DNA from 3 places in the Allobosea sp. 05T422_2 genome. Region 3 is predicted to be linked to each of the others. Evidence: predicted binding sites of a transcription regulator. Region 3 holds the regulator's gene; each other region holds the start of a gene.

Region 1 (6,248 bases), on a different contig from region 3:
ATTGCGGATGCGGCAACGCTGTCTGACAATCCGCGCAGTCCTGCTCCGAGCTCGCCCGCCTGCGCGAGCGAAGCGAGAAATGCGCCGATGAAGCTGTCGCCGGCGCCGATCGTGTCGACCAGCTCTGCAACCGGAACGAAGCCGCGGACAGTCCTTTTCCCTGGCCGTTCGAGCGCCGCTCCGCGATCGCCCTCGGTCAGCAGGATCGCTGAAACGCCCCGGTCGAACCAACGGCGCAGCGGCGCAACGTAGCCGCCGGGATAGAGCCAGTCGGCATCGTCCGTACTGAGCCGGATGAGGTCTGACAGCGCCATGCGCTGCTCGATGGCGGCAAGCGCCGCCTCCCGATCCGGCAGCGCCGGCGGCCTGATATTGACGTCATAGCTGGTGCTCAGGCCGGCGGAGCGCGCCTGGCGCAGCAGCGTCAACGCCGCGTCCCCGGATGGGCCGATCGTCGCTCCGAACGAGGTGACATGCAGATGGCCAAAACCCGTGAGGTCGGGCAATGGCGGAGGCTCGGCCAGTGCCGTACCGGCGAGGTGGAAGTGATATCGCGCCCCGCCATCGACCCCAAGCGGGGCAACGACCGCCAACGGTGTGGGAGCATCGCTCTCAGCAACGAAGCGCCGATCGATCGCCTCTGCCACAAGCCGGGCCTGGAAGCGCCGCCCCGTGACGTCGCGCGAGAGCGTCGCGCAATAAGCCACGGAGGTGCCGCAGCGGGCGAGCGCCAGCGCCGTGTTGAAACCGGATCCGCCCAGCACGCACTGATAGCGCTCGCCGCACCCATCCTCCGGCACCAGATCGGCGAGCGCTTCGCCGAAGACGAGGACCGCCCCCTGGTTCACAGAAGCCCGCGCTTCGCCAGATTGCGCATMAGATGCGAGGCGCCGAAGGTCCAGGGTTCGCATTCATCGGTGCGGCGCATGCAATTGACGAGCGCTCCCAGTTCCGGCGCGGCAATCGTGACGATGTCCCCATATTTGTGGGTGAAGCCGCCGCCCGGCGTGTCGCGATCCTTGATTGGAGCAAACATGGTGCCGAGATAGAGCGCCGCGCCATCGGGATACTGATGGTTGCGATTGAGCATCTGCGCAGCAAGATCAGCCGGGTCGCGGCTGATCTTTGCGATCGAGGACGAGCCTTCGAGCCTGAAGCCGTCCTCGCCCTCGACCGTCAGCGTCACGGTTGTCCTGCGGACATGGTCGAGCGAGAAGCCGGCGTCGAAGAAGCGGATGAAGGGACCGACCGCTGCCGCTGCATTGTTGTCCTTGGCCTTGCCGAGCAGCAGCGCCGAACGGCCCTCGACGTCGCGCAGATTGACGTCATTGCCGAGCGTTGCTCCGACGATGGCGCCGGTCGAGGCGACGATCAGCACGATCTCCGGCTCGGGATTGTTCCAGGTCGAGGCCGGGTGCAGGCCGGCATCGACACCGGTGCCGACGGCCGACATCGGCGGCGCCTTGGTGAAGATCTCGGCATCCGGCCCGATACCGACCTCGAGATACTGGCTCCAGGCTCCCTGCTTGATCAGCACGTCCTTGAGATGCATCGCCTCGGGCGAGCCGGGCTTCAGCTTCGAGAGATCGTCACCGATGAGCTTGCCGATCTCCTCGCGGATCGTGGCGGCGGCGGCCGGGTTGCCCCGCGCCTTCTCCTCGATCACGCGCTCCAGCATCGAAACCGCGAAGGTCACTCCGGCGGCCTTGACCGCCTGCAGGTCGAGCGGTGCGAGCAGCCAGGGCTTCGTCGCATCGCGACGCGAAGGCGGCGTGTTTGCAAGGATGTCGGCKAGCGTCCCGATGGGCTGGCCCTTGGCGGCGCGCAGGGCGGCTGCGGGATCGGCCGTCTCGCAGAGATCGCGCATCGTGGCGAAGGCAGCGGTGATATCCACAAGTTMATCACCGCGCAGAACAACGACCGCGGGACCGGCGACGTCCGGGCGCCAGACCCGGCCAGCGAGCGCGGCGGCTGCGGCGTCCGCCGGCAAAGTGTTCCGTGGCGTCAGGGCAAGCTCGGGCATGATCGATCGTCCGTTGGTGGAATTGTCACGTTGAAAGTCGCAGGCGAGAACAGCCGCTTCGCAGCCAATGTGCAAGAGTGCAGGGACGCGGATCAGACATGGCGCACATGTCGTGCGATTGTCATTGAAACGTCACCTGTTCTTCATGCTAGCTTGCGCACCAACGACAAGAGCCGCCCGCACGAGCGGGGCATAAGGGAGAGATAGATGACATCCAGATCGCGCTTGATGATTTCGGCCGCGGTGTTGACGCTGGCCGGTGCGGCTCCGGCCGTCGCGCAGACAGAGATCCAGTGGTGGCATGCGCTGACCGGCGCCAATAACGACGTTGTCGTAAAGCTGGCCGAGGAATTCAACGCCTCCCAGAAGGAATACAAGGTCGTTCCGGCCTATAAGGGCTCCTATCCCGACACGCTGAATGCCGGCGTCGCCGCCTTCCGCGCCGGAACCGCGCCGCACATCCTGCAGGTCTTCGAAGTCGGCACCGGCACGATGATGTCGGCCAAGGGCGCGGTGAAGCCCGTGCACGAACTGATGAAGGAAGCCGGCGAGCCTTTCGATCCCAAGGCTTATTTGCCGGCGATCACCGGCTACTACTCGACCGCCAAGGGCGACATGCTCTCCATGCCGTTCAACTCGTCGAGCATGGTGATGTGGTACAACAAGGACGCCTTCAAGAAGGCGGGCCTGAACCCCGACGCCCCGCCGAAGACCTGGCCAGAAGTCTTCGAGGCCGGGAAGAAGCTGAAGGCCGCCGGATATGACAAGTGCGGCTTCACCAATGCCTGGGCGACCTGGGCCAATATCGAGCAGTTCGGTGCCTGGCACAACATCCCGATCGCGACCAAGGCGAATGGTCTCGATGGTTTCGACACCGTCCTCAACTTCAACAGCCCGCTCTTCCTGAAGCACTGGACCAACCTGGTCGAGCTGCAGAAGGACAAGACCTACGATTACTCCGGCCGCACCAATAACGGTGAAGGCCGCTTCACCTCGGGCGAATGCCCGATCATGCTGACCTCGTCGGGCTTCTTCGGCAACGTCAAGGCCAATGCCAAGTTCGACTGGGCCAACGCCGCGATGCCGTACTATCCGGAAGCGGCCGGGGCACCGCAGAACTCGATCATCGGCGGCGCTTCGCTGTGGGTGATGGGCGGCAAGAAGGCTGACGAATACAAGGGCGTCGCCAAGTTCTTCACCTTCCTGTCCGATGTCGACCGCCAGGTGAAGCTGCACACCGAGTCCGGTTATCTGCCGATCACCAAGGCCGCCTATGCCAAGGTCAAGGACTCGGGCTTCTACAAGGACAAGCCCTATCTCGAGACGCCGCTGCTGGAACTCAACAACAAGGAGCCGACCGAGAATTCGCGCGGCCTGCGCTTCGGCGGCCTGGTCCAGATCCGCGACATCTGGTCGGAAGAGCTCGAAGCGGCGCTGAACGGCCAGAAGACACCGAAGGCTGCGCTTGACGCCGCCGTCGAGCGTGGCAATCAGGCACTGCGTCAGTTCGAACGGACCGCCTCGCGCTGAACCGGCTACGATCCAGAGCCGGGGCATTCCGCCCCGGCTTTTCTCTTGCTTCACGGGCTGCATGCAGAAGAACGCCTATTTCCGGAGCCTGACGATCCCGCTCCTGCTGCTCCTGCCGCAGCTCGCGATCACGGTCGTGTTCTTCTATTGGCCCGCAAGCCAGGCGGTCTGGCAGTCCTTCCTGCTGGAAGACGCCTTCGGGACGTCGACCCAGTTCGTCTGGTTCGAAAACTACCAGAGCCTCTTTTCCGATCCGGGTTACTTCAAGGCGCTGCGCAACACCGCGATCTTCTCGACCTTTGTCTGCGTGTTCTCGCTCTCGATCGCGCTGCTCTTTGCCGTCATGGCCGACCGCCAGATCCGCGGCGCGGAGATCTACAAGACCCTGCTGATCTGGCCCTATGCCGTGGCTCCCGCCATTGCCGGCGTGCTCTGGATCTTCATGTTCGATCCCTCGCTCGGCATGCTCGCGCGTGGACTGCAGAACCTCGGCATCGCCTGGAATCCCCGGCTCAACGGCAATGACGCCATGACGCTGGTCATCCTCGCCGCGACCTGGAAGCAGATCAGCTATAATTTCCTGTTCTTCCTCGCCGGGCTGCAATCGATCCCCAAGAGCGTGATCGAGGCGGCGGTGATCGACGGCGCGCGGCCGATGCGCCGCTTCTGGACCATCATCTTCCCGCTGCTCTCGCCGACGACGTTCTTCCTGCTCGTCGTCAACATCGTCTATGTCTTCTTCGACACCTTCGGCATCATCGACACGGTCACTGGCGGCGGGCCTGCGGGCGCGACCGAGACGCTGGTCTACAAGGTCTATTCCGACGGCAAGGGCGGCTCCAATCTTGGTGGCTCGGCGGCACAATCGGTCATCCTGCTCGTGATGGTCATCGCCATGACGGCGGTGCAGTTCCGCTTCATCGAGCGCAAGGTGAATTACTGATGGCCTCGGTGCTCTGGAAGGAACTGACGGCCGAGGATCTGCGTCACAAGGCGGCGAAGGATGCGATCGTCGTCCTGCCCGTGGCCTCGATGGAACAGCACGGGCCGCACCTGCCGGTCGGCGTCGACACCATCCTGTGCGAGGGCGTCTGCAAGGCCGCGGCCGAGCGCCTGGACGAGGCCGATGTCGTGGTCGCCCCGACGCTCTGGTGCGGCATGGCCGAGCATCACATGGCCTTCGGCGGCACCTTCACCTTCGACATCCCGACCTATCGGTCCGTGCTGCTTTCGCTGCTCAGGAGCATCGAGCGGCATGGCTTCCGCCGGGTCGTGATCGTCAATGGCCATGGCGGCAATATCGCCGCGCTCGGTGCATTCCTGCCGGATTTCGCCCGCGAGACCGGCCTGCGCATCATCGCGACCACCTATTTCGAGCTGGCGCAGACTGCGATGCTGCCCTTCATGCAGGATCAGACCAGCGTGATGCATGCCTGCGAGATCGAGACCTCGATGATGATGGTGCTGGCGCCGGAAACGGTGAAGCAGGAGCGGCTGGGGCAGGCCTTCGGCATGCTCGGCGCGGATCCGCGTGGCCTGATGCGCCCGACCGTCGCGCGCTACCGCCCCTTCCGTGAGATGACGGAGACCGGCGTGATCGGCGATGCGCGGCGCGCGACGCCGAAGAAGGGCGAGGAATTCCTCAACGCCTGCGCCGAGGCGCTCGCGGCCTTGCTGCGCGACGGGGAGGCCTGGCACTGATGGTCGAGAACCGCCGCTTCGGCGACATCGTCGCCTATATCATCCTGACGATCGGCGTGCTGATCGTCGCCTTTCCGGTTTGGCTGACCTTCGTCGCCTCGACCTGGGATGCTGCGACCATCATCAACGGCCAGCTCCCGCTCTATCCTGGCCCGCATTTCTTCGAGAACTACTACCGCATCCTCTTCGTCGGGACCTCGGGCTCGACCCGCGAGCCGGTGGCCGTGATGATGTTCAACTCCTTCGTGATGGCGCTGGCCATCGCGTTCGGCAAGATCTTCATCTCCGTGCTCTCTGCCTACGCAGTCGTCTATTATCGCTTCCCGTTTCGGATGGCGGCATTCTGGATCATCTTCGTCACCCTGATGCTGCCGGTCGAAGTCCGCATCTTCCCGACCTTCAAGGTCGTCTCCGATCTCGGCATGCTCGATACCTACCAGGGCCTCGCCGTGCCGCTGATCGCCTCGGCGACCGGCACATTGCTGTTCCGGCAGTTCTTCATGACGATCCCCGACGAACTGCTCGAGGCCTCGAAGATCGATGGCGCCGGTCCGTTCAAGTTCTTCAAGGATACGGTGGTCCCGCTCTCGCTCACCACGATCGCGGCGCTCTTCGTCATCCAGTTCATCTATGGCTGGAACCAGTATCTCTGGCCGCTGCTGGTCACCACCAAGGATTCGATGCAGACCATCGTCATCGGCATCCGCAAGATGATCACCACGGCCGATGCGCTCACCGAATGGCAGCTCGCCATGGCAACCGCGATGCTGGCGATGCTGCCGCCCGTCTTCGTCGTCATCGCCATGCAGCGGCTCTTCGTGAAGGGCCTGGTGGAAACCGAGAAGTGACATTGCGTACCGGCAGCCCGGCCCGCTGAGCCGATCGCCGATTATCCGTTACCGACCGACCAAGGAACCCAATGGCCCAGGTTACTCTTTCCAGCGTCAAGAAGGTCTATGCCGGCGGCGTCGAGGCCGTGAAGGGCGTCTCTTTC
Region 2 (6,248 bases), on a different contig from region 3:
TCGGCTTGGCCTTGCGGTAATTCTCAATGGCCTTCTGCGTCAGCGCCAGATTGCCGGCGACATCGACGACGGAAAGCGCGACCGGCGAGGTCGGCAGCTTGAGCTGCTGCGCGAAGGCGCCCGGCGCATAGGCCGCGGCACCGGCGAGACCTGCGACGCCGCCGAGAAATGTGCGCCGATTGATGCTGTCCTGGACCATGACTTCTCCCTTCGGTACGGATTTACCGCTTTTGGATTCTTAGACACCTTTCGGCATCAGCCTCGGCGAAGTTCACGTTGACGCCGCCTCGGATTGCCCGGTATCCTAGTATACTAGTGGACCAGAGCTTGGCAATGGGCAGCGCAGCGGCACGACAAAGCACAGACCAGATTCACCGCGCCTTGCGGGACGACGTCCTCAACGCGGTGCTCCTGCCGGGCGAGGCGATGTCGGAAGCGCGGATGGCCGTCCAGTTCGGGGTCAGCCGCACGCCCGTGCGCGAGGCCTTCAAGCGACTGGTCGACGAAGGTTTCCTGGTGGTCGTGCCGCAGGTCGGCACCTTCGTCGCGCCGATCGATCTGGCGGCAGTCTATGACAGCCAGTTCGTGCGCGAAACCTTGGAATGCCGCACTGTCACGCTGGCCGCGCAGCGGATCGACGATGCCGGGCGCGCCGCGCTGGAACGGCTGATCACCCAGCAGGAACAGGCGCTCGCAGTGGGCGATCGCGTCAATTTCTTCCGTGCTGACGAGGCCTTCCATGCCGAGCTCTCGCGGCTATCGGGCCACCCCTCGGTCTGGGGCCTGATCGAAGGCGTCAAGGCGCAGCTTGACCGCGTGCGCTGCCTGTCGCTCGAGGCCGCGTCCTGGCCCGGCATGATCATGGACCAGCATCGCGAGATCGCCGCGAAGGTCAGCGCCGGCGACGTGCTCGGCGCCGAGACGGCAATGCGGGCGCATCTGCGCACGGTGTTCGACGCCATCGAGGCGATCGCGCGCAATCATGTTGACGCCTTCGTCGCCAACACCCCGATCCGCAAGGCCTGAGCCGGCCGCATTCTCTGCATCACGACAAGAAACGACAAGGAAGGAACGCGACGATGGAACAAACTTGGCGCTGGTTCGGGCCGGACGATGTGGTGACGCTCGCCCAGGCACGGCAGGCGGGCGCGCAAGGCATCGTCAACGCGCTGCATCAGATTCCCTATGGCGTCGTCTGGAGCGTCGAGGAGATCGAGGCGCGCAAGGCGATCATCGAAAAGGACAAGAGCCTCGGCCTGCGCTGGTCCGTGGTCGAGAGCCTGCCGATCCATGAAAGCGTCAAGATCGGCGAAGGCGATCTCGAGCCGATCTTCGTCAACTACCGCCAGTCGCTGCGCAATCTCGCCGCCTGCGGCATCGAGGTGGTCTGCTACAACTTCATGCCGGTTCTCGACTGGACCCGGACCGAACTCGCCTGCCCCCTGCCCGGCGGCGGCACGGCGCTGCGCTTCAACCTGCATGAATATGTCGCCTTCGACCATTTCATGCTGGAGCGACCTGGCGCCGCCGACGGCCACTCTGCCGAGGTGATGGACCGGGCCAAGGCCTGGTTCGAGCGCTCGACCGAGGCCGATCGCGCCCGTCTGCTCGCCAATATCATGGCCGGGCTGCCCGGCGCCTATGATCGCTATGACGTGCCCGGCCTGAAGCGCATGCTCGCGCGCTATCATGAGATGAGCCATGACGGGTTGCGCGCCAATCTGAAGCGGTTCCTCGAGGCGGTGATCCCGACTGCGGAAGAGGTCGGGATTCGCATGTGCATTCACCCCGACGATCCGCCGCGCCCACTCTTCGGCCTGCCGCGCATCTGCTCGGACGAGAGCGACATCGCCTTCATACTCAGTGCGGTCGATACCCCGTCCAATGGCCTGACGCTGTGCTCGGGCTCGCTGGGGGCCAACCCAGGGAACGACGTGCCCGGAATCGCCCGGCGCTTCGCCGACCGGATCTGGTTCGCGCATCTGCGCAATGTCGCCAAGGATCCGGACGGCTCCTTCATGGAGGCAGAGCATCTCGGCGGCGACACCGACATGGTGGCGCTGGTCGATGTGCTGATGGTCGAGGAGCAGCGCCGCAAGGCCGCCGGCTGGCGCCATTGGCGCATCCCGATGCGGCCCGATCACGGCCATGAACTGCTCGACGATATCGGCAAGGGCAGCTTCCCGGGCTATCCGGCCGTCGGCCGCCTGCGCGGCCTCGCGGAGCTGCGCGGCGTGATGGCCACCCTGACCAGCCTGCGCGGCTACGACGCCTGATCAGGCCAGGGACGCTACTTAGGCCAGAAGACGCTGATCGGCGAGCTGCACCAGCTTGCCGCCAGCAATCGTCGCAACGACGCGCGGCTGCGGCGCATCCTCGACGATGATCAGATCCGCCCGCCTGCCCGGCGCAATGACGCCGCMATCGGCCAGGCCAAGGGCTTCCGCCGGGGCCTCGGAAACCAGCCTCCAGGCCTCGGGAAAGCTCGCCGTGCCGTTGCGCGCCAGCATGAAGGGCGCCAGCAGCAGCGCCGGATAATAGTAATCCGACGCCAGAATGGTGCAGAGCCGCTTGCCGACCATATCCTCGGCGGCCGGGCAGCCGGTATGCGAACCGCCGCGTACGACATTGGGCGCGCCGAACACCGTCGCCTCGTCATGCGCGACCGCCTCGCGCGCCGTCGCCTCATCCATCGGGAACTCCGCCACGGTCACGCCGAGCGAGCGATACCAACGCCGCATGTCCGGGCTCATGTCGTCATGCGAGAGCGTCGGAATGCCGGCGGCCAGCGAGGCCTTCGCCAGCCGCGCGACCGATTCCGGCACGTCGTCGCCGCGGTCATGGGCGTTCTGCGCCAGGGCCATGAAGTCGGCATGTGAGAGGCCGGTGCGCTCGACCATCTTGGCGACCTTGTCCGGCCGGGTCGTCTCCTTGAGGATCCCGCCGGTATGGTCGTTGAAGGCCAGCACTCCGACGCGCCCCGCCTGCAGCCACTCGATAATCTCGGCCTCGGCATCGAGGTTGAAGGTCTCGTGGCGCAAATGAAATCGGGTATCGGCCCCAAGTTCCGGCCCGAGCCGTGCAATCGCCTCGACCAGGCGCCGCGCATTACCGGCTCCGCGCAGGCCGGGTTCCCAGGACCAGGTGACGCCGTGGAAGGCCGTGGTGATACCGCAGCTCAGCATGGCGCGATCGGCATCGCGCAGAGCGAGATCGATATCGAACGACACGCGCGGTCGCGGCATGATGTGCCGCTCGAAGGCATCACCATGACAATCGACCATGCCCGGCAGGACGAGCAGGCCGGTGGCGTCRAGGCGCAAGGCGCCGGCAGGAGGAGACGCATCGAGCGCAGCGATGGACGATCCATCGGTGACGAGATCGGCACGGGTGAGCGCGGCGGTCAGAACTGTTCCGCCCGTGATATGAAGTGACACGCCCGCCTCCGCCGCAGCCCCTGGGAGGGCGCGCTTGACGGGTCAGCATGACGGCAGAATGACAAGCGGGCCGGTCAGGATGGCGTCCGGCCTTGTTCAACGCACCGAGACCGGCGACAACGTCATCGACCGGGCGGCCTTCCGCAAAGCCGGCATCGTCCACTGCGATCAGCAAGCGGCGGCATCGGCGAGGCGCAGGACGGTGACGCTCCGGCCCAGGATCATTTCAAGACCTCGGTCGCGGTGATGATGGAACGGGCGATGTCGACCAGCTTGCGCTTCTCGTTCATCGCGGTGCGGCGCATCAGGGCATAGGCCTCCGCTTCGGGGAGCCCCTTGAGGCGCATGACGATCCCCTTGGCATGATCGATCAGCGCGCGGTCGTCGCGCTGCGACCGCACCTCGTCCAGCCCCTCGCGCAGCTTCGAGGCAGCGTCGAAGCGACTGATGCAGGCCTGGAGGATCGGCTTGAGCGCCGCCCGGTTCAGCCCGTCGACGGCATAGACCGCGACCCCTGCCTCGACGGCCGCCTCGATCAAGGCCGGATCCGGCGGCTCGACGAACAGGGTGACCGGCCGCTTCGGGCGCTGGCTGACCAAAAATGCCTCAGCCAGCGCATGATGGTCGGGGCTCGCGAGATCGATCACGACTACATCGGGGTCATGTGACTCAACGCTAGTGACTTGCCCGTTTGTCGCACCGATTTGGACGAGATCGGTAAAGCCCGCCTCGCGCAAGCCCTCGTCGAGAATGGCAGCCCGGACCGGGTTGGCGTCGACGATCAGAATTTTCAACGCAGGTGTCATGAGCCACGACGCCTAACGCAGTGAGGATAAGGCCCGTCCTCAGCCCGACAGGATTGCGACACCTGCCAGAATGAAACCACCACCGGCGATGCGGGCAAGCTGCGGCATCCGCACCGCAAGCTGGCCCGCAAGAAGCAAGCCTACTCCATGCAGGGCAGATGTCGCGATCACAAAGCCGATCGCATAGCTCACACCGCTGGCATCCTCCGGCATCTCGGCGCCATGGGCAAAGCCGTGGAAGATCGCGAAGATCCCGCAGGCAAGGGCGCCGGCAGCGAGCGGCGGCGCGAGATTGAGTGCGATGGCAAGCCCGAGGATGACGATGGAAAAGGCGATACCGACCTCCGCGCCTGGAAGCGGTCCGCCGGACATCGCCCAGAGCCCGGCCAGCGCCATGGCCGAAACGAAGGTGACGGGGTAGGCGATGCGCGCCCTGCCACCGACGAGCCCGGCCCAGAGGCCGACCGCGATCATCGCCAGCGCATGATCCAACCCGGTGAGCGGATGCTGCAGCCCGTGAACGAGACCATCTACGGAGCCCACTCCGGTATGGGCAAGGGCGGGTGCCGCCATCATCGTCACGAGCGACGCCAGGGCGCCCGTCAACCGCGTCAGCATGTTCGCCTCCTCTATCCCGGGGCGATCGCCTTCAGGCCGCCCACGGTCTCGATGAAATCCACCACCGCATCGACGCCCTCGCCCTCCCGCGTATTGGTGAAGACGAAGGGTCGCTTGCCCCGCATGGTTCTTGAGTCCCGGTCCATCACAGCAAGATCCGCGCCAACATGCGGAGCGAGATCGGTCTTGTTGATGACGAGCAGGTCCGAGCGGGTGATGCCCGGGCCGCCCTTGCGCYGGATCTTCTCGCCGGCTGCGACATCGATCACGTAGATCGTCAGATCGGCGAGTTCGGGCGAGAAGGTCGCCGCCAGATTATCTCCGCCGGACTCGATCAGGATCAGGTCGAGCGCGGGAAATTTGCCGCGCATTTCCTCGACCGCGGCGAGGTTGATCGAACAATCCTCGCGGATCGCGGTATGCGGGCAGCCGCCGGTCTCGACGCCCATGATGCGCTCCTCGGGCAGAGCCCCTGCGACGGTCAGGAGACGCGCATCCTCCTTGGTGTAGATGTCATTGGTGATGGCGCAGAGATCGTAACGATCGCGCATGCGCTTGCAGAGCACCTCCATCAGGGCGGTCTTGCCGGAACCGACCGGGCCGCCGATGCCGACGCGCAAGGGGCCGTGGGGAGAGCGGGTCATGAGCGGAACAGCCTCGAATACTGGGTTTCGTGGCGCAGGGACGCAAGGTCCGAGCGCAGCGCGCAGCCGCCGAGATCAGCGAGCGTCGCGGTTTCCGCGCGCGTGGCAGCCGCATGCAAGGACGGCACCAGCCCAGCCGTAATCCTCTGCCCGTCGGTCTGTCCGATGACGCCGAGCCTGACCGAGGCCGAAACCAGATTGGCGACGAAGGCGAGGCTGTAAGCTTCCAGGGCCGGGCGCAGCGGCACGTCATGGCCGCTGGCGGCGGACGCGACCGCAATGGGATAGGCGACGTCGCCCTCCCAGGCAGCGCGGAGCCGATCAAATGCCGCGCAGGGCCAGGCGGCGCGAACGGCCGCGACGAACGCATTGCCCTGCGTCACCGTTTCCAGCCGCCGCTCCGCGGAGTTCGCCAGCGCCAGGGCCAGCTCCGCCACCTCGCTCAGCGCCGCGCCGTCCTCAGCCCCGAGGGCGTTGTAGGCGCACGTGAACAGGACGAGGTCGTTATGGAGGGAGCCGTGGCCGACGAGCGCCTCGAGCCAATCGCGAAGCGTGTCGGCATTGGTGAGGTCGCCGGCCTCGAAGGCCCATTCCAGCCCATGCGAATAGGCAAAAGCGCCGACCGGGAAGGACGGCGAAAGCCAGACCATCAACCGCAGATGGGCGTGCGACATCAGCCCTCAATGGTCGTGCTTGTGACCCTTGTGCGCGTGTTCGGCGCCATGATGGTGGCCGTCGTCATG
Region 3 (6,248 bases):
CAGTTCGCCTCCGCCCCCTATGAGAACTGGCAGCAACTCGCCTGGGCCGGTTCGCTGATCATCACCGTCTCGATCCTGTGCCTCTCGCTTATCGCCCGCCGTATCGTGCGGGGCGGCAAATGAACGGCCTTAAACCCTCGTCGCGTTCGATCTGAAGGAACAAGTCGATGCTTTCGACGCTGGAACTGAGCCCGCAAGCGCTTGATGCCGAGGCCCCCGTCCGGATCGCGGTCAAGAACCTCGATTTCTACTACGGCGAGCACAAGGCGCTGAAGAACATCAATCTCGACTTCCGGGACCGCCATGTCACTGCCCTGATCGGACCGTCGGGCTGCGGCAAGTCGACCCTGCTGCGCATTTTCAACCGGATCTACTCGCTTTATCCCGAGCAGCGCGCCACCGGCGAGATCCTGCTCGACGGCCGCAACGTCATCAGCAACGATATCGATGTGAACGAGCTGCGCTCGCGCGTCGGCATGGTGTTCCAGAAGCCGACGCCCTTCCCGATGTCGATCTACGACAATGTCGCATTCGGCATCCGCCTCTACGAGAAGCCACCGAAATCCGAGCTCGATGACCGCGTCGAGGGTGCGCTGCGCCGTTCCGCGCTCTGGGACGAGGTCAAGGACAAGCTGAAGACCTCCGGCATGGGCCTGTCCGGCGGCCAGCAGCAGCGCCTCTGCATTGCGCGGACCATTGCCCAGAAGCCGGAAGTCATCCTGTTCGACGAGCCGACCTCGGCGCTCGATCCGATCTCGACCGGCAAGATCGAGGACCTGCTCGAGCAGCTCAAGACCGACTTCACCATCGTCATCGTCACCCACAACATGCAGCAGGCGGCGCGTATCTCGCAGTACACCGCCTTCATGTATCTCGGTGAGGTGATCGAATTCGACGCCACCAACACCATCTTCATGAACCCGCACAAGAAGCAGACGCAGGACTACGTCACCGGCCGCTTCGGCTGAACCGGCGCCCAGCCTTCCAACTGCTTTGCCGACAAAGGATACGCCGCGATGACTGATCACATCGTCCGCTCATATGATGCCGATCTCGAGGGGATCCGCCGCAGCCTGGCCGAGATGGGGGGCATGTCGGAGCGCATGCTCGGCGATTCGACAGTCGCCCTGGTGCGCCGCGACACCGGGCTGGCACAGAAGGTCATCAGCGCCGACCAGCGCCTCGACAATCTGCAGCGCGAGGTAGAGGAGAAGGCGGTGCTCACCATCGCCCGGCGCCAGCCGCTCGCCAACGACCTGCGCGAGCTGATCTCCGCCATCCGCATCGCCGCCGATATCGAGCGTGTCGGCGATCTCGCCAAGAATATCGCCAAGCGCGCGGTCGCCATCTCCGGCCAGTTCCAGCCGCCGTCGCGCGCGGTCGTCGGCCTCGAGCATATGAGCCGCCTGGTTCAGGCCCAGCTCAAGGACGTGCTCGACGCTTACGCCGTCAGCAACGAGCAGAAGGCCATGGAGGTCTGGCGCCGCGACGATGAGATCGACGCGCTCTATACCTCGCTCTTCCGCGAGCTGCTCACCTATATGATGGAAGACCCGCGCAACATCACCTTCTGCACGCATCTCCTGTTCTGCGCCAAGAATGTCGAGCGCATCGGCGACCACACCACCAACATCGCCGAGACGATCCACTATCTCGTCACGGGCGAAGCCTTGGACGCAGCCCGCCCGAAGCTCGACACGACCAATATCCTTCTGGACGCCGCCACCGGTGAGTGACCGGCGCCCGACACCTTTGGGACCGAGTGAGACATGCCTGCACGCATCCTGATCGTTGAGGACGAAGAGCCGCTGACCCTGTTGCTGCGCTACAATCTCGAAGCCGAGGGCTTCGAGGTCGACAGCGTCGCGCGTGGCGACGATGCCGAGCTGCATCTGCGCGATCATACGCCGGACCTCGTGCTGCTCGACTGGATGCTGCCGGGCCTTTCCGGCATCGAGCTCTGCCGGAGGCTGCGGACCCGTCGCGATACCGAGCGGGTGCCGATCATCATGCTCACCGCCCGCGGCGAGGAAACCGAGCGTGTGCGCGGCCTCGCCACCGGGGCCGACGACTATGTCGTCAAGCCGTTCTCGCTGCCCGAGCTGATCGCCCGCATCCAGGCGTTGCTACGCCGCGCCAAGCCGGGTCATGTCGCCGGCCTGTTGGCCGCCGGCGATCTCGAACTCGACCGCACCACCCGCCGTGTCCGCCGCTCAGGCAGCGAGCTGCATCTCGGCCCGACCGAGTTCCGCCTGCTCGAATTCCTGATGCAGGCGCCGGGGCGGGTCTATTCCCGGGCCCAGCTGCTCGACGCGGTCTGGGGCCGCGACGTCTATATCGACGAGCGCACCGTCGACGTCCATGTCGGCCGGCTGCGCAAGGCGATCACTCCTGACAACGCCAAGGACCCGCTGCGGACCGTGCGCGGTGCCGGCTATGCCTTCGACGAGACCTTTGCGCGGAGCTGAGACTTGGATCATCGGGGACTTGGATCATCGGGCCGGATATCGAATCCGCCCGACGATCTAACCGTCTATGGTTGCATCGGCCTTCCCGAAAACCGCAATCCACCTTTCGGGCCGATACCCTAGCGCGGCCCTGCGATAATAATCGCCGCGCCGGCGAGGCAGATCAGCCCACCGATAATGTCCCAGCGGTCGGGGCGAAAGCCTTCCACGGCCCAGAGCCAGGCGAGCGAACTGACGATGTAGACGCCGCCATAGGCGGCATAGGCCCGTCCGGCGGCTTCGCTCTCCGCCAGCGTCAGCAGCCAGGCGAACAGGGCGAGCGAAAACAGTCCGGGTACGAGCCACCAGATGGGCTTGTCGAGCCGGAGCCAGCCCCAGAACGCGAAACAGCCGGCGATTTCGAGAATGGCTGCGCCGAAATAGGCGGCGATGGTCGGCATGGTTCGTCCCTGTCGATGGCCTTCGGGGCGGGATTACCCTTGACCGCAGGGCGCGCTGACGGCAAGCCGGACCGATGCCCACACATCACGTCGCCATTATTGGAGCAGGGCCCTCCGGGCTGATCGCGGCCGAGCGCCTTGCGGCAGCCGGGGACACCGTCACGATCTACGATCGCATGCCCTCGCCGGCCCGCAAATTCCTGCTGGCCGGGCGCGGCGGATTGAACCTTACCCATTCCGAACCGCTCGACAGGTTCCTGCCCCGCTATCGCGATGCGCAAGCCTGGCTGGAGCCGGCCATTCGCGCCTTCCCGCCACAATCCCTGCGCGACTGGGCCGATGCGCTCGGGCAGGACACGTTCGTCGGCAGCAGCGGCCGCGTCTTCCCGCGCGCCATGAAGGCCTCGCCCCTGCTGCGGGCATGGCTGCGCCGGCTCGATGGTCTCGGCGTCGCCTTCGCGCCTGGGCAGCGCTGGACCGGCTGGAGCGAAGCGGGAGCTCTGACGTTCCGGAGCCGCGATGGCGCCGATGTCGAGGCGCGGCCCGACGCGACGCTGCTCGCGCTCGGCGGTGCGAGCTGGCCACGGCTGGGTTCGGATGGTGGCTGGGCACCCTTGTTGGCGGCGCGCGGCGTTGCGATCGCGCCGCTGCGCCCGGCCAATGGCGGTTTCACGGTCGATTGGTCCCAGACCATGCGAGAGCGTTTTGCCGGAGTACCGTTGAAGCGCATCGTCCTGAGCTTCGGCGGCCAATCCGTGCCCGGCGAGGCGATGATCGATGCGACGGGTCTGGAAGGCGGCGCGGTCTATGCACTCTCTGCCCCGATTCGCGAGACGATCCTGCGCGAGGGCAGGGCGGTCATCACCATCGATCTGAGGCCCGATCACGAGGCGGCACTGCTGGTCCAGCGCCTCGCGCATCGTCGCAAGGGCGTGACGCTGAGCAATCATCTGCGCAAGGCTGCAGGTCTTGCTCCATCCGCGATTGCGCTGCTGCGCGAAGCGGCGAAGGGGCCACTCCCCGAAGACGCGGAGAGGCTGGCCGCACTGATCAAGGCCGCGCCTCTGGTGCTCACCGGTCTCAGACCGATCGAGCGGGCGATCTCCACCGCCGGTGGCGTCGCCGCGGCCGAGGTCGAGGAAGGCTTCATGCTGAAACGCTTGCCCGGTACCTTTGTCGCAGGCGAGATGCTGGATTGGGAGGCGCCGACCGGCGGCTATCTGCTGCAGGCCTGTTTCGCGACCGGAGTCGCAGCTGCAGCAGGGATTCAGGCCTGGCTCGCGGATAGCTGAACGATCGCCTCAGGAGATCGCGATGATCTCGACCGCCTCAGTGCCGATGCTGACGCTCTCGCCAATGCCCTTGCCCATCAGCGCGCTCGCCAACGGCGCGACATAGGGCAGCGTTCCGTGTGCCGGATCGGCCTCGTCCTCGCCGACCAGCCGCCAGTTCTGCTCGCGCCCATCGGCCCGGCGGATCGTCACTGTCGAGCCGAAGCGGACGATGTCGTGCCTTTCCTGCGCAGGGGCCAGCTTGGCGCTGGCGCGCCGCGCCGCCCAGTAGCGGAACTCGCGCCGCGTCTGAGCGATCTCGGTGCGGTCGCCTCCGGCCAGCGCCGCCGCGTGTTCGTCATGCCAGCGCGCCAGCTGGGCCTCGATCTGTGCGAGCCCCTCAGGCGTCACGAGGTTCGGGTGAGGCGAGACTGGCCGGTCCGGCAGCTCGTCCAGGGTCCCTCTTTCCTCTGCTTCCTTGACGAAGGCGCGAGTCATTCTGGCCTCCTCCTATTGATCTCGGCACATCCGGCGAACCGGACCACAGCTTTCAGTGTTACGTCCTCACGACTGCTTGCGATGCAGCGCCAACCCGATGCTGGAATCTGAAGCGGCGATCACTTGGAGATGGGGATCAGGCACTGCCGAAGACAAGACCCGAACAGTCTACACCCCCGTGTCCGGCCGCACCATCAAGAGCAGAGCCATCGCGCGCTGCCCCTGGCCCCCGATCACGAGCGCAGTCCCGTTCCCAAGGGGGCAGCCGATGCCGGAAGAGCGCCGCGCTTGCGTCGGGCCGTCCGTCGCGGCCACCTTGATCCTGAGTTGCGAGACCCGACGGCGATCGTTGCGCGCGCAGGCTTCGATTGACTGACGTATAGCCCAATGATTATGAATGCAGATCAATAGCCAGAGAGTTATGCGTTGTGATCCGTGCAGACACACCGTGCTCTCCAAGACGTTTACCGGCCGGCCCAGCCTCTTCGAGAGGTTGCGCTGCGATCTCGAGCAGACGGTTGGCCCGATCCCAGAAGCGAGAGTTCCGGAGAGAAGGGAAGATCATGAGCCAGAGCGAGTCCCAGAACGAAAACTCCCCGTCTCGGATGATCGACGAGCGGATCACCGAGCTGGGCGACTGGCGAGGCAAGATGCTCTCCCAGCTCCGCGTATGGATCAGGCAAGCCGATCCTGAGGTGGTAGAGGAGTGGAAATGGCGAGGGGTTCCGGTGTGGTCCCACGACGGATTGATCTGCACTGGGGAGACCTACAAGAGCGTCGTCAAAATGACCTTTGCCAAGGGGGCCTCACTCGACGACCCATCGGGCCTCTTCAATTCCAGTCTGGATGGCAACACCAGGCGGGCCATCGACATCCACGAGGGTGAGACGATTGACGAAGGGGCATTGAAGGCTCTCATTCGCGCAGCCGTGACCCTCAACATGTCCGGCGGCTGCGGCAAGACCAAGTCCCGCGGATAAGCCTCGCTCCGTCTCGATATGCGCCGGCGCGCGATGAAAGCCGGACTTGCATCGCGCCCACCCCCGGGACCGCTTCAATCCGGCTTCTCCTGCCACGGTGTACTCCTGTCACCTGCTGTCAGTTATCCGCCTGCTGCGACGGCGTACCCCTCGCGCTCCGCCCGGTTTCGCCCCATATTGCCGCCATGCCGAAAAGCTCCGACACGACCGCCAAGGCTAAGCCTGCAAAAAAGCCCGCCTCCGCGCGCACGCCGAACTCCAAGGCCACCAAGCCCGAGTTGAAGCCGCTCGAGGGCTATCTCGCCGATCTGCTCAATCCCGCGATCAACCGCGGCAGGGCGGTCCCGGGCGGCGCCTCCGGTTTCAGCGACCAGCCGCAGGCCGGTTATGGCGAGCCGCGCCCCGGCGACACCAAGCTGAAGAAAAAGCCGAAGAAAGGCGACGCGGCCTCTGCCTTCGGCGAGGCCGAGGGCGAGACCGCTGCCTCCGTCACCGCGCATTCGCTGCAGCACCTGCTCGAGTCCGGCAGCCCCTTCATCGATCCCGGCAAGCCCTGGACGCCGCATCGCCCGGCCCGCCCGGACAAGTCCG

Evidence for each region. Region 3 encodes PhoB, which activates phosphate uptake and scavenging genes when phosphate is short. Its sites were predicted from a motif close to TGTCATNNANCTGTCAT; they were not measured.
Region 1: ugpB (sn-glycerol-3-phosphate ABC transporter substrate-binding protein UgpB) is a predicted target of PhoB. The motif match lies at 2,132-2,148, and genes of this name have one in related genera.
Region 2: AC1DJT_RS03345 (alpha-D-ribose 1-methylphosphonate 5-triphosphate diphosphatase) is a predicted target of PhoB. The motif match lies at 3,485-3,501, and genes of this name have one in related genera.

Annotation. Positions count from the first base shown of each region.
Region 1 covers NZ_JBFTLD010000006.1:24,293-30,540, reverse strand. The annotation lists gene AC1DJT_RS02200 (PfkB family carbohydrate kinase) at 1-848, opposite strand, end outside; gene AC1DJT_RS02195 (fumarylacetoacetate hydrolase family protein) at 845-2,023, opposite strand; gene ugpB (sn-glycerol-3-phosphate ABC transporter substrate-binding protein UgpB) at 2,252-3,553, shown strand; gene ugpA (sn-glycerol-3-phosphate ABC transporter permease UgpA) at 3,615-4,496, shown strand; gene AC1DJT_RS02180 (creatininase family protein) at 4,496-5,254, shown strand; gene ugpE (sn-glycerol-3-phosphate ABC transporter permease UgpE) at 5,254-6,102, shown strand; gene AC1DJT_RS02170 (sn-glycerol-3-phosphate import ATP-binding protein UgpC) at 6,174-6,248, shown strand, end outside.
Region 2 covers NZ_JBFTLD010000009.1:52,706-58,953, forward strand. The annotation lists gene AC1DJT_RS03330 (ABC transporter substrate-binding protein) at 1-199, opposite strand, end outside; gene AC1DJT_RS03335 (GntR family transcriptional regulator) at 277-1,026, shown strand; gene uxuA (mannonate dehydratase) at 1,080-2,276, shown strand; gene AC1DJT_RS03345 (alpha-D-ribose 1-methylphosphonate 5-triphosphate diphosphatase) at 2,295-3,437, opposite strand; gene AC1DJT_RS03350 (ANTAR domain-containing response regulator) at 3,659-4,243, opposite strand; gene AC1DJT_RS03355 (HupE/UreJ family protein) at 4,283-4,861, opposite strand; gene ureG (urease accessory protein UreG) at 4,873-5,505, opposite strand; gene AC1DJT_RS03365 (urease accessory protein UreF) at 5,502-6,179, opposite strand; gene ureE (urease accessory protein UreE) at 6,186-6,248, opposite strand, start outside.
Region 3 covers NZ_JBFTLD010000067.1:19,541-25,788, reverse strand. The annotation lists gene pstB (phosphate ABC transporter ATP-binding protein PstB) at 168-968, shown strand; gene phoU (phosphate signaling complex protein PhoU) at 1,017-1,736, shown strand; gene phoB (phosphate regulon transcriptional regulator PhoB) at 1,770-2,468, shown strand; gene AC1DJT_RS14300 (YnfA family protein) at 2,588-2,908, opposite strand; gene AC1DJT_RS14295 (TIGR03862 family flavoprotein) at 2,983-4,200, shown strand; gene greA (transcription elongation factor GreA) at 4,210-4,677, opposite strand; gene AC1DJT_RS14285 (DUF1801 domain-containing protein) at 5,241-5,657, shown strand; gene uvrB (excinuclease ABC subunit UvrB) at 5,843-6,248, shown strand, end outside.